Regions from separate parts of the Pseudomonas sp. App30 genome, predicted to be linked through region 1. Evidence: predicted binding sites of a transcription regulator. Region 1 holds the regulator's gene; the other holds the start of a gene.
What was found. The regulator sigma-54, encoded in region 1, starts transcription at its own class of promoters, with help from an activator protein. The targets are predictions, from matches to a motif close to ANTGGCATNNANNTTGCTNT.
Positions count from the first base shown of each region.

Region 2: glnA (glutamate--ammonia ligase) is a predicted target of sigma-54. The motif match lies at 1,784-1,803, and genes of this name have one in related genera.

Region 1 is NZ_CP133165.1:2,725,877-2,732,340, reverse strand. Features, by position in the region: gene RAM80_RS12640 (HPr family phosphocarrier protein) at 1-151, opposite strand, end outside; gene rapZ (RNase adapter RapZ) at 168-1,025, opposite strand; gene ptsN (PTS IIA-like nitrogen regulatory protein PtsN) at 1,028-1,492, opposite strand; gene hpf (ribosome hibernation-promoting factor, HPF/YfiA family) at 1,505-1,813, opposite strand; gene RAM80_RS12620 (RNA polymerase factor sigma-54) at 1,925-3,421, opposite strand; gene lptB (LPS export ABC transporter ATP-binding protein) at 3,593-4,318, opposite strand; gene lptA (lipopolysaccharide transport periplasmic protein LptA) at 4,318-4,857, opposite strand; gene lptC (LPS export ABC transporter periplasmic protein LptC) at 4,844-5,416, opposite strand; gene RAM80_RS12600 (KdsC family phosphatase) at 5,425-5,949, opposite strand; gene RAM80_RS12595 (KpsF/GutQ family sugar-phosphate isomerase) at 5,949-6,464, opposite strand, start outside.
Region 2 is NZ_CP133165.1:4,054,996-4,061,459, reverse strand. Features, by position in the region: gene thiI (tRNA uracil 4-sulfurtransferase ThiI) at 114-1,568, opposite strand; gene glnA (glutamate--ammonia ligase) at 1,901-3,307, shown strand; gene RAM80_RS19020 (chorismate mutase) at 3,442-3,981, shown strand; gene RAM80_RS19015 (DUF4124 domain-containing protein) at 4,186-4,722, shown strand; gene RAM80_RS19010 (DUF4124 domain-containing protein) at 4,719-5,324, shown strand; gene glnL (nitrogen regulation protein NR(II)) at 5,601-6,464, shown strand, end outside.

The sequences.
Region 1 (6,464 bases):
CCATGATGCTCTTGCCGTCGATCATGCTGTCGGCGTTGCGGCCGATGCGGACCTGGCAGTTGCCGAAGCGGCCGGCGACGCCGACGAACTTGGCGGCCGCGCGGGCGTGCAGGCCAAGCTTGTTGATGATTTCGATTTCACGAGCAGGCATCGCGGTGGGGATCCTTTCAACTGAGGTCGCGGTGGCGAACCTGGACATTCTTGAGCGTCTGCTGCAGGGCCTGGCCAAGGCGTTCGGTCAGGTAGACCGAGCGATGGTGCCCGCCGGTGCAGCCGATGGCAATGGTGACGTAGGCGCGGTTGCTGGCGGCGAAGCGCGGCAACCACTTGAGCAGGTAGCTTGAGATGTCCTGGTACATCTCCTCGACGTCGGGCTGCGCGGCCAGGTAGTCGATGACCGGTTGCTCCAGGCCTGAATGGTCGCGAAGTTCCGGCTTCCAATAGGGGTTGGGCAGGCAGCGCACGTCGAACACCAGGTCGGCGTCCACCGGCATGCCACGCTTGAAACCAAATGATTCCACCAGGAACGCCGTGCCCGGCTCCGGCTTGTTCAGCAGGCGCAGCTTGAGCGAGTCGCGCAGCTGGTACAGGTTCAGGTGGGTGGTGTTGATCTTCAGGTCAGCCAGGTCGGCGATCGGGCTGAGCAGGTCGGTTTCCACCCGGATGGCTTCGGCCAGCGAACGGCTGGCGTTGCTCAGCGGGTGGCGGCGGCGGGTCTCGGAGAAGCGCTTGAGCAGGGTTTCTTCGTCGGCGTCCAGGTACAGCACGTCGCACTGGATGTGCTTGTCGCGGGCTTCCTGCAGCAGTTGCGGAAAACGCGACAGGTCGCTGGGCAGGTTGCGCGCATCGATGGACACGGCTACCAGCGGCTGGGCCAGCTCGGTGCGGATCAGGGCGCGCTCGGCCAGTTCCGGCAGCAGGCCGGCCGGCAGGTTGTCGATGCAGTAGAAACCGTTGTCTTCCAGCACGTCCAGCGCGGTGCTTTTGCCCGAGCCGGAACGGCCGCTGACGATGATCAGGCGCATGGTCAATGACCTTTCTGTTCGTCCAGCACAACCTGATAGAGGGCATCGCTGCTTTTCGCCGAGCGCAGGCGCTCGCGCACGTCGGCGCGGTCGAGCATGCCGGCGATCTGGCTCAGCAACGCCAGGTGTTCATTGGTCGCCTCCTGGGGGACCAGGAGCACGAAGACCAGGTCGACCGGGGCGCCGTCGATGGCGTCGTAGTCGATCTTGTTCTCCAGGTGCAGCAGGGCGCTGATCGGCGTGGTGCAGCCAACCAGGCGGCAATGGGGGATGGCAATACCGTTGCCAAAACCGGTCGAGCCCAGTTTTTCGCGGGCGACCAGGCTTTCGAACACTACCTGCATCTCAAGGCCCGGGACTTCCCGGGCGATGAGGGTGGCGATGTGTTCGAGTACTTTCTTCTTGCTGCCGCCCGGCGCGTTCACGAGGGAACGGCCGGGGGTCAGGATGTTTTCAAGTCGGATCATGAGGGGGGAGTGTCAGCGGGCGGTCTGGCCTTGCAGCAGACTCTGCTGTTTTTCCTTATGCTTTTTGAGTTGGCGGTCGAGCTTGTCGGTCAGCAGGTCGATGGCCGCGTACATATCATCATGTTCCGCGTTTGCCACGACTTCGCCACCGGGTACGCGCAGGGTGGCCTCGATTTTCTGTTTCAGCTTCTCGACCTCCATGATGACCTGCACGTTGGTGATCTTGTCGAAATGGCGCTCCAATCGGTCGAGTTTCTCACCGATGTAAGTGCGCATGGCGTCGGTCACAACCAGTTGATGTCCACTGATGTTGACTTGCATACCGCTTTCTCCTTATTGCCAGTGCATAAAGAGACAGGTTGGTTAACCTGCCACTGGAACGCTGTGGCACATCCGGCAAGCCCACTGGCAGCGCGTTGGCGCTGCCAGGATTCACATCAGCCGCTTGCGTTCGCTGGACGGCGCGATCCCTAGGGATTCACGGTACTTGGCGACAGTGCGGCGGGCTACCTGGATGCCTTGTGCCTCCAGTAAACCAGCGATCTTGCTGTCACTCAATGGCTTTTTCTGATTTTCCGCGGCAACCAGTTTCTTGATGATCGCGCGGATCGCCGTGGACGAGCATTCTCCGCCCTCGGAGGTGCTGACGTGGCTGGAGAAAAAGTATTTCAGCTCGTAGATGCCGCGCGGGGTGTGCATGTATTTCTGCGTGGTCACCCGCGAAATGGTCGACTCGTGCATGCCCACCGCCTCGGCGATGTCGTGCAGCACCAGCGGCTTCATGGCCTCGTCGCCGTAGTCGAGGAAACCGCGCTGGTGCTCGACGATCTGGCTGGCGACCTTCATCAGGGTCTCGTTGCGGCTCTGCAGGCTCTTGATGAACCAGCGCGCCTCCTGCAACTGGTTGCGCATGAAGGTGTTGTCGGCGCTGGTGTCGGCGCGGCGCACGAAGCCGGCGTACTGCGGGTTGACGCGCAGGCGCGGTACGGCTTCCTGGTTCAGCTCCACCAGCCAGCGCTCGTTGTCCTTGCGCACGATGACGTCGGGCACCACGTACTCGGCTTCGCTGGACTCGATCTGCGAGCCAGGGCGCGGGTTGAGGCTTTGCACCAGTTCAATGACCTGGCGCAGCTCGTCTTCCTTGAGCTTCATGCGGCGCATCAGCTGGCTGTAGTCGCGGCTGCCCAGCAGGTCGATGTAGTCGGCCACCAGGCGCTGGGCCTCACTGAGCCACGGCGTGCGCGGGGGCATCTGGCGCAGTTGCAGCAGCAGGCATTCGCTGAGGTCGCGGGCGCCGATGCCGGCGGGCTCGAACTGCTGGATGCGGTGCAGCACGGCTTCCACTTCGTCCAGCTCGATGTCCAGCTCCGGGTCGAAGGAGTCGCAGATCTCCTGCAGCGTCTCGTCCAGGTAGCCCTGGTTGTTGATGCAGTCGATCAGGGTGACCGCGATCAGGCGATCGGTGTCGGACATGGGCGCCAGGTTGAGTTGCCACAGCAGATGGCTCTGCAGGCTTTCGCCGGCCGACGTGCGGGTGGTGAAGTCCCATTCGTCGTCATCGTTGCTGGGCAGGCTGCTGGCGCTGGTCTGGTAGATGTCTTCCCAGGCGGTGTCGACGGGAAGCTCGTTGGGAATGCGCTCGCTCCACTCGCCGTCTTCGAGGTTGTCGACGGTGGGGGCGGAGGTTTCCTGGTAGCTGGGCTCCTGGATTTCCGGCGTGACCTGTTGCTCGGCCTTGTCGGCCATGGGGTCGCTGTTGTCGAAGTCGTCGCCTTCTTCCTGGCGTTCGAGCATCGGATTGGATTCCAGGGCCTCCTGGATTTCCTGTTGGAGGTCCAGGGTGGAGAGCTGGAGGAGGCGGATGGCCTGTTGCAACTGCGGTGTCATCGTCAGTTGCTGGCCCATTCTTAGGACGAGCGATGGTTTCATGGCAGGGGCTTAACACCTTATTCGCCGGCGCAAAGCGCCATCCACTACGGGCGCCGAGGCTCTCGGCTTTTGTCGTAAGCAAATTATATGCCTGAAACCGAAGTGTTTGCCTAGAGCGACACCGCAATTAATTCGCGGCGCGCCCCGGGCAACCAGCCAAACACCTCGCCGTTACAGGCGGAACTCGTGGCCGAGGTAAACCTCTTTCACCAGTTGGTTTGCCAGGATGGTCTCGGCATCGCCTTCGGCGATCAGCTGGCCATCGTTGACGATGTAAGCGGTTTCACAGATATCCAGGGTCTCGCGAACGTTGTGGTCGGTGATCAACACGCCGATGCCCTTGTTCTTGAGGTGATGAATGATCTGCTTGATGTCGCCGACCGAGATCGGGTCGACACCGGCAAAGGGTTCGTCCAGCAGGATGAACTTGGGCGCGGTCGCCAGCGCGCGGGCAATTTCCACCCGGCGCCGCTCGCCGCCCGACAGGCTCATGCCCAGGTTGTCGCGGATGTGCGTGATGTGGAACTCCTGCAGCAGGCTTTCCAGCTCCTTCACGCGGCCGGCCTTGTCCAGCTCCGGGCGGGTTTCCAGGATGGCCATGATGTTGTCGGAGACCGACAGCTTGCGGAAGATCGAGGCTTCCTGCGGCAGGTAGCCGATGCCCGAGCGAGCGCGACCGTGCATGGGCTGGTGGCTCACGTCCAGGTCGTCGATCAGCACGCGGCCCTGATCGGCGCGCACCAGGCCGACGATCATGTAGAAGCAGGTGGTCTTGCCGGCGCCGTTAGGCCCCAGGAGGCCGACGATCTGCCCACTTTCGATGGACATGCTGACGTCACGCACCACTTGCCGGCCCTTGTAGGCCTTGGCCAGGTGCTGGGCTTTGAGGATAGCCATTACTTGCCCTGCTGCTGGTCGGTTTTGCTTTTCGGCTGGATGACCATGTCGATGCGTGGTCGTGGCGTGACCTTGGCGCCTGTGGCGCGGCCGGCGTTCACTACCTGCTTGACGGTGTCATAGACGATCTTCTCGCCTTCGGACGTGTTGCCGTCGTTCACCACCTTGGCCTGGTCGATCAGGATGATGCGGTTCTGCGCCGAGAAATACTGGATGGTCTTGCCGTAGCCCTGGACGATGGGCTTGTCGATCGCCGGCTTCTGCTCGTAGTAGGCCAGGTTGCCCACCGAGGTGAAGGTGTCGACGTCGCCCTGGGCGTTGCGGGTGATGGTCACGGTGTTGCCGGTGATCTTCATGGTGCCCTGGGTGATGATGACGTTGCCCTTGTAGACGGCCACGCCCTGCTTGTCATCCAGTTGTGCGTCGTCGGACTGGATGTGGATCGGCTGGTCGCGATCCGTAGGCAGTGCCCAGGCGCCAGCGCTCCCCAGTGCAGAGCCCAGGGAGAGCAATAAAGGGAGGGTTTTAGCGAGCCTCATACAGTCCTCTTACGTTTGACAGCAAGTTGATCTTGCTGTCTTTCAAATATGCCTTCATGCCCGTGCCCGTCGAGACGCCACCGGCGCCGTCGATTCTAACGTCTCGGTCAGTCTGCGCATATTGCTGTTGTGGGAATACCGTCATGCGCGTGGTGGTAATCAGGGTAGGACGGTTTTTCTGGTCGGTGCGGGCCACGCGGACGTTGTCGATCAGCTCGACCTGGGTGCCGTCGGGGTTCACTTCGCCGTGGTCGCTGGTCACGTGCCAGGGGTACACGGTGCCGCGGTACAGGTTCATGTCCGGGTTGGTCACCTTGGTGACCTGGCTGGCCTGCAGGTGCTCGACCTTGTCACCGGTCATGCGGTACTGCACGCCGCCGTCAGGCAGGTACTGCACAGCGTGGGCGTTGATGGCGTAATAGTCGATGGCACTTTCGTCGACAGCAGCCGCAGGCTTGTCGAGGAAGGTGTCCGGGTTGATGTTCCAGTAGCCGACGGAGACGAAGATCGCCACGACGACACAGAACAACAGGAGATTGCGCAGTTTTTTACTCGGCATGGGAAACTCTATAAATAGGCGGCCAGGGCCGCTTCGAGGTTGCCTTGGGCACGCAGGATCAGCTCGCAGAACTCGCGGGCAGCGCCTTCGCCGCCACGGGCCTGGGTCACGCCGTCGGCGTGCTCGCGCACGAACGGCACGGCGTTGGCCACGGCCATGCCCAGGCCGACGCGGCGGATGGGGGCCAGGTCCGGCAGGTCGTCGCCCAGGTAGGCTACCTGTTCATAGCTTAGGCCCAGTTGCGCCAGAAGGTCGTCCAGTGCCACCAATTTGTCTTCGCGGCCCTGGTACAGGTGGGCGATGCCCAGGCTCTTGGCCCGGCGCTCGACGATCGGGTTCTTGCGCCCGGTGATGATCGCCGTGACTACGCCCGAGTTGATCAGCATCTTGATGCCCTGGCCGTCCAGGGTGCTGAACGTCTTGATCTCGCTGCCGTCTTCGCAGAAGTACAGGCGGCCGTCGGTCAGCACGCCGTCCACGTCAAACACCGCCAGTTTCACGGCCTGGCCGCGTTGCAACAGGTGCTGGGTCATCACATTACTCCGGCGCGCAGCAGGTCGTGCATGTTCAGGGCGCCAACCGGGCGGTCCTGCTTGTCGACCACCACCAGCGCGCTGATCTTGTGGTCTTCCATGATCTTCAGGGCCTCGGCGGCGAGCATCTCGGCGCGGGCGGTCTTGCCGTGGGGCGTCATCACTTCCTCGATGCGCGCGCTGTGCACGTCGATGGTGCGGTCCAGGGTGCGGCGCAGGTCGCCGTCGGTGAATATCCCGGCCAGGCGGCCATCCTCTTCAAGGACCACGGTCATGCCCAGCCCCTTGCGGGTCATTTCCATCAGCGCATCCTTGAGCAGCGTGCCGCGAACCACCTGCGGCAGTTCCTCGCCGGCATGCATCACGTTCTCCACCTTGAGCAGCAGGCGGCGGCCCAGGGCGCCACCGGGGTGCGAGAAGGCGAAGTCCTCGGCGGTGAAGCCGCGGGCCTCCAGCAGGGCGATGGCCAGGGCGTCGCCCAGCACCAGCGCCGCGGTGGTGGAGGAGGTGGGCGC
Region 2 (6,464 bases), 1.3 Mb from region 1:
TGTGCTGACAGGTTGTGACAGCGATTTGACTTAGAGTCCCGCAAAGCCGTTACAGCTTTACGGTGGCGTCGGGGGGCCGGTGACGCAGGCCACAGGCAAACAGCCCCGGGCGCTTAGCTCGGTCGATAAACGCGCACATTGGCATGTCCCTCACTGAGCAAGTGGTGGGCATGCAGGCGACTCATCACGCCTTTGTCGCAATACAGCAGGTACTGACGGGTGGGGTCCAGTTCCTTGAAACGGCTGTTCAGTGCATAGAACGGCAGTGCCTTGACCTCGATGCCTTCGAGTTCAAGGGGCTCGTCTTCCTGGGCGTCCGGATGCCGAATGTCGATGATCACCTGCCCGGCCAGGGCCTGGGCGACTTCCTCGATTTCGATGTCCTGGCCCAATTCATCGATCACATTGTCGATGGAAACGAGCTTGGCGCGTTCCAGGGCCCGCTCCAGCACGGCCATGTCGAACTGCTGTTCTTCATAGGCGACGCGGTGGGGCTTGGCCTTGGTGGTGGGGTTGACCGAAATCACCCCGCAATATTCAGGCATGTGCTTGGCGAAGTCGGCGGTGCCGATTTCGTTGGCCTGGTCAATGATGTCCTGCTTATGGCTGGCAAGCAATGGACGCAGCAGCAGCTTGTCGGTTGCCGCACTGATCACCGAGAGGTTCGGAAGCGTCTGGCTCGACACTTGCGAGATGGCCTCGCCGGTTACCAAGGCATCAATTTGCAGACGATCGGCCATGCGGCTGGCGGCGCGCAGCATCATGCGCTTGAGAATCACGCCCATGTGGCTGTTGTCGACCTTGCCCAGCAGCTCGCCCACCACTTCCTCGAACGGGATGCTGATGAACAGCACGCGCTGGGAGCTGCCGTATTTTTTCCACAGGAAGTGGGCGACTTCCATCACGCCCAGCTCGTGGGCACGGCCGCCCAGGTTGAAGAAGCAGAAGTGGGTCATCAGGCCGCGGCGCATCATCTGGTAGGCGGCTACGGTGGAGTCGAAGCCACCGGACATCAGTACCAGGGTCTGCTCCAGCGAGCCCAGCGGGTAGCCGCCGATGCCCTGGTGCTGGCTGTGGATGATGAACACGCGCTTGTCGCGGATCTCCAGGCGCACTTCCACGTCCGGGGTGCGCAGCTCGATGCCGGCGGCGCCGCACTGCTGGCGCAATTGGCTGCCAACATAACGGTCCACGTCCATGGAGCTGAAGGTGTGCTTGCCGGCGCGCTTGCAGCGCACGGCGAACATCTTGCCTGCCAGCAGGTGGCCGAAGTGCTGCTTGCACTGGGCGACCAGGTCATCCATGTCGCCCAGTGGGTATTCATCCACCTGCAGGAAATGGGTGATGCCGGGCACGCACTTGAGGCGCTCGATCATCTCGCGCTGGATTTTCGCATCTTCGATGCGGGTGACAACGGTGAGGTTGTCCCACACGCCATCCACCACCAGCTTCGGGTCCAGTTCACGGAGCACGACGCGGATGTTCTTGGCGAGCTGGCGAATGAAGTTCTTCCGAACGGGCCGGCTCTTGATGGTGATTTCTGGGAAGACTTTTACGATTAGTTTCATGAAAAACAGCGCGCGAGGTGCCAGCCGAAAAAGGGGGGGCAGGATTATAGCGGAAATTGCTCAGCTTTTAACCAGTTATCGTACAGAAGGTTTTCAGTGCACCTTTATGGTGCCTTAAGGATTGCTAGCGCTTCAAAACAGTGCGGCAAATCGGCGCATTTTGCCGAAAACAGGCCGAAATGCTTGGGTTTGGGGCAAAAAACCCATCTCGGGGCACTGGCATGCAAATTGCTCCCTTGTGAGGCAGGTTGCCTTGGCAGACTATTCGCGCCCGGCATCACCCAAATTACAGGGCTAACCACTACCAGCCCTTATTCACCCCGGAGGACAACATGTCGAAGTCGGTTCAACTCATCAAAGATCATGACGTCAAGTGGATTGATCTGCGCTTCACGGACACCAAGGGCACCCAGCACCACGTCACCATGCCAGCCCGTGACGCGCTGGAAGACGACTTCTTCGAAGTCGGCAAGATGTTCGACGGTTCCTCCATCGCTGGTTGGAAAGGCATCGAAGCCTCCGACATGATCCTGCTGCCGGACGACGAAACTGCCGTCCTGGACCCGTTCACCGAAGAGCCGACCCTGATCCTGGTCTGCGACATCATCGAACCTTCGACCATGCAAGGCTACGATCGCGACCCGCGCGCCATCGCCCACCGCGCCGAAGAATACCTGAAGTCGACCGGTATCGGTGACACCGTGTTCGCCGGCCCAGAGCCAGAATTCTTCATCTTCGACGAAGTGAAGTTCAAGTCCGACATCTCCGGTTCCATGTTCAAGATCTACTCGGAACAAGGTTCGTGGATGTCCGACCAGGACGTGGAAGGCGGTAACAAAGGCCACCGTCCAGGCGTGAAAGGCGGCTACTTCCCAGTTCCTCCGTTCGACCACGACCACGAAATCCGTACCGCCATGTGCAACGCACTGGAAGAGATGGGCCAGGTCGTTGAAGTTCACCACCACGAAGTGGCAACTGCTGGCCAGAACGAAATCGGCGTCAAGTTCAACACCCTGGTGAAGAAGGCCGACGAAGTCCAGACCCTGAAGTACGTTGTGCACAACGTTGCCGACGCCTACGGCCGTACCGCTACCTTCATGCCTAAGCCACTGTACGGCGACAACGGCTCGGGTATGCACGTACACATGTCCATCGCCAAAGATGGCAAGAACACCTTCGCTGGCGAAGGCTATGCCGGCCTGTCCGACACCGCCCTGTACTTCATCGGCGGTATCATCAAGCACGGTAAGGCCCTGAACGGCTTCACCAACCCGGCGACCAACTCGTACAAGCGTCTGGTCCCAGGCTTCGAAGCTCCAGTCATGCTGGCCTACTCGGCTCGCAACCGTTCGGCTTCGATCCGTATTCCTTACGTCAACAGCCCACGCGGCCGTCGTATCGAAGCACGCTTCCCGGATCCGGCTGCCAACCCATACCTGGCCTTCGCAGCACTGCTGATGGCCGGCCTGGACGGTATCCAGAACAAAATCCACCCTGGCGACGCCGCTGACAAAAACCTGTACGACCTGCCGCCTGAAGAGGCGAAAGAGATCCCACAAGTTTGCGGCAGCCTGAAAGAAGCCCTGGAAGAGCTGGACAAAGGTCGTGCGTTCCTGACCAAAGGCGGCGTTTTCAGCGACGACTTCATCGACGCTTACATCGCCCTGAAAAGCGAAGAAGAAATCAAGGTGCGCACCTTCGTGCACCCACTGGAATACGAGCTGTACTACAGCTGCTGATCCAGTGACGCTGGCGCAAGCCGCGTGATTTGAAAAAGGCCTCCTTCGGGAGGCTTTTTTTATGCCCGCCGGAACCCCCTGGCCGCTAGAATCGGCCCCTACCGTTCGTCACCAATAACAACATGAGTACGACAATGCGTAGAACCCTGCTGCTCACCGCCACCCTGTTCTCCAGCGCTGCCTTCGCCGCGCCGCCCGCCACCCTCGCGCCGCTGCTGGACAGCGTGCAACAACGCCTGGACATCGCCCCCAAGGTCGCCCTGACCAAATGGGACAACCACAAGCCGGTGCTCGACGCCCCGCGCGAGCGCGACGTGATCGCCGGCGCTGGCAAGCTGGCCGCCGAGTACAAGGTGGATGGCGCCCTGGCCGAACAGTTCTTCGCCGCGCAGATCGAGGCCAACAAGCTGGTGCAGTACGGCCTGCTGACCCAGTGGAACGCCAAAGGCGCCGCGCCTGATACGCCACGGGTAGACCTGGCCAAGGAGATCCGCCCGCAGCTGGACGTGCTGCAGAAGCAGCTGCTGGAGCGCCTGGCGGCGTTCGCGCCGTCGCGCGCCGACCCGCAGTGCCCACGCTGGGTGGCCAGCGCCATCGAGGCGCGCAAGGCTGATGCGCTGCAGCGCACGGCGCTGGTGCGGGCCACCGGCGAGTTGTGCGCCAGCCCTTCCTGACGCGCCCGTAGCAGCGGCCGCAGGCCGCGTCACAGGCACCGCTGGATGACAGGCAAACCCCAGCGCCCTCGGACGCAGCCTTCGGCAGCTGCTACGTGAGCCCGGCACGTTGCTACAAAGCCGAAACCATCCGTCGGCCATTCTGTTCTATGCTGGCACCTGGGCCGCAAGGCCGTTCCTTCCATGAACCGACAGGATGCGTTCATGCGCTCATGCCTTATCTGGGTACTGGTGCTGATGGCGTTGCCCGCTTTCGCGCAGATCTACAAATACACCGACGCCGAAGGCAACACCGCTTACTCCAACCAGCCGCCCGACGGCACCCGCTCGCAGACCGTGGAACTGCCACCGCTCAACAGCGTGGAACCGCAGGCCCCCATTGCGCCCATGGTGCCGGTGCCGCGCAGCCCTCGCAGCAACCAGCCCCAGCACGCCTACAACACCTTGCAGCTCACCGACATCCCCAGCGACGAAGCGCTGCGCGCCAACAACGGCACCTTCACCGTGGGCGTGCTGATCGACCCGCGCCTGCGCGACATCCACCGCTTGCGCCTGCTGCTCGACGACCAGCCCTACGGCCAGCCCACCAACGTGCCACGCCTGCAACTGGTGAACATCGACCGCGGCGACCACAGCCTGGCCGTGCAAGTGCTGTTCAATGACAAGGTGGTGCAGCAAAGCCCCACGGTCACCTTCACCCTGCAGCGCTACCACCTGCCACCCGCCGGAAAACGCCCATGAACCGCCTGCTGTCGGGCCTTGCATTGCTGGTGCTGAGCGCATCGGCCATGGCCCAGGTCTACACCTACATCGATGCCCAGGGTAACCGCGTCTACACCGACAAGCCCCACGCCAACGCCACCGTGGTGGACGTGCGGCCCAGCAACAGCATGAGCGCCACCCCGGTGCTGCCCACCCCGGCGCGCAAGCTGGCCAGGAAGCAGCCCGTGAGCCACTACGACATGCTGCGTATCCTCATTCCGGAACCGGACGCCAGCATCCATGACGCTTCCGGCAACATGATCGTGACCATCACCAGCGACCCGCCGCTGATGGCTAACCACGGCTACCGCCTGCTGATGGACGGCAACGTGGTCGCCGGCCCCGCGGTAAGCCCGGTGTTCGCGCTGAAGAACGTCGACCGCGGCACGCACCAGCTTGCAGCGGAGATCATCGACAACCATGAAACCGTGATCGAACGCACCCCGGCCCAGCCGTTCCACATGCAACGCATCTCGCTGATCCAGAAGCGCCGCAACAACCCCTGCAAGACCGAGGACTACGGCGTGCGCCCCGAATGCCCGCTCGCCGACAAGCCCGCCGACGACGAAGACAGCGAATGACACATCCAGCCGCTATAGTTTCCGCATCCGCTCTATTTTGGTGCGAATAGAACCGGTAAAGTCGGACGAACATCCCATTTTGGGTCAATCCTGAACGAGACCCTGCCCGCTGCGTCATTTAATGAGCAGTGAAAGCGCCATTTTCCGCCGGCCGCGCTTCTTTTCGGAGCTTTGGTTTAGTTCTTGCATTTTAAGGTGTATCAGCGGATTACCAGCCCGCGCCGCCAAGGACCCGCGCTCCTGCGGCAATGGGCCAAAAGAGGTCAACGACAGCTAATGACCATCAGTGATGCACTGCACCGACTGCTTCTGGACAACCTGACCACTGCCACCATCCTGCTCAACGCCGAGCTGCGCCTGGAGTACATGAACCCGGCCGCGGAAATGCTCCTGGCCATCAGCGGCCAGCGCAGCCATGGGCAGTTCATCAGCGAGCTGTTCACCGAGTCGGCCGAGGCCCTCAACTCCCTGCGCCAGGCCGTGGAACAGGCCCACCCGTTCACCAAGCGCGAGGCCATGCTCACCGCGCTCACCGGCCAGACCCTGACCGTGGACTACGCGGTAACGCCGATTCTCAACAACGGCCAGACCCTGCTGCTGCTCGAAGTGCACCCCCGTGACCGGCTGCTGCGCATCACCAAGGAAGAGGCCCAGCTGTCCAAGCAGGAAACCACCAAGATGCTGGTGCGCGGCCTGGCCCACGAGATCAAGAACCCGCTGGGCGGCATCCGTGGCGCCGCGCAGCTGCTGGCCCGGGAGCTGCCCGAGGAGAGCCTGAAGGACTACACCAACGTCATCATTGAAGAGGCCGACCGCCTGCGCAACCTGGTGGACCGCATGCTCGGTTCCAACAAGCTGCCGTCGCTGGCCATGACCAACGTGCACGAGGTGCTGGAGCGCGTGTCCAGCCTGGTGGAAGCAGAAGCCCAGGGCGGCATCACCCTGGTGCGCGACTACGACCCCAGCATTCCCGACGTGTTGATCGACCGCGAGCAGATGATCCAGGCCGTGCTCAATATCGTGCGCAACGCCATGCAGGCCATCAGCGGCCAGAACGAGTTGCGCCTGGGCCGCATCAGCCTGCGCACGCGCACCATGCGCCAGTTCACCATTGGCCACACCCGCCACCGGCTGGTGACC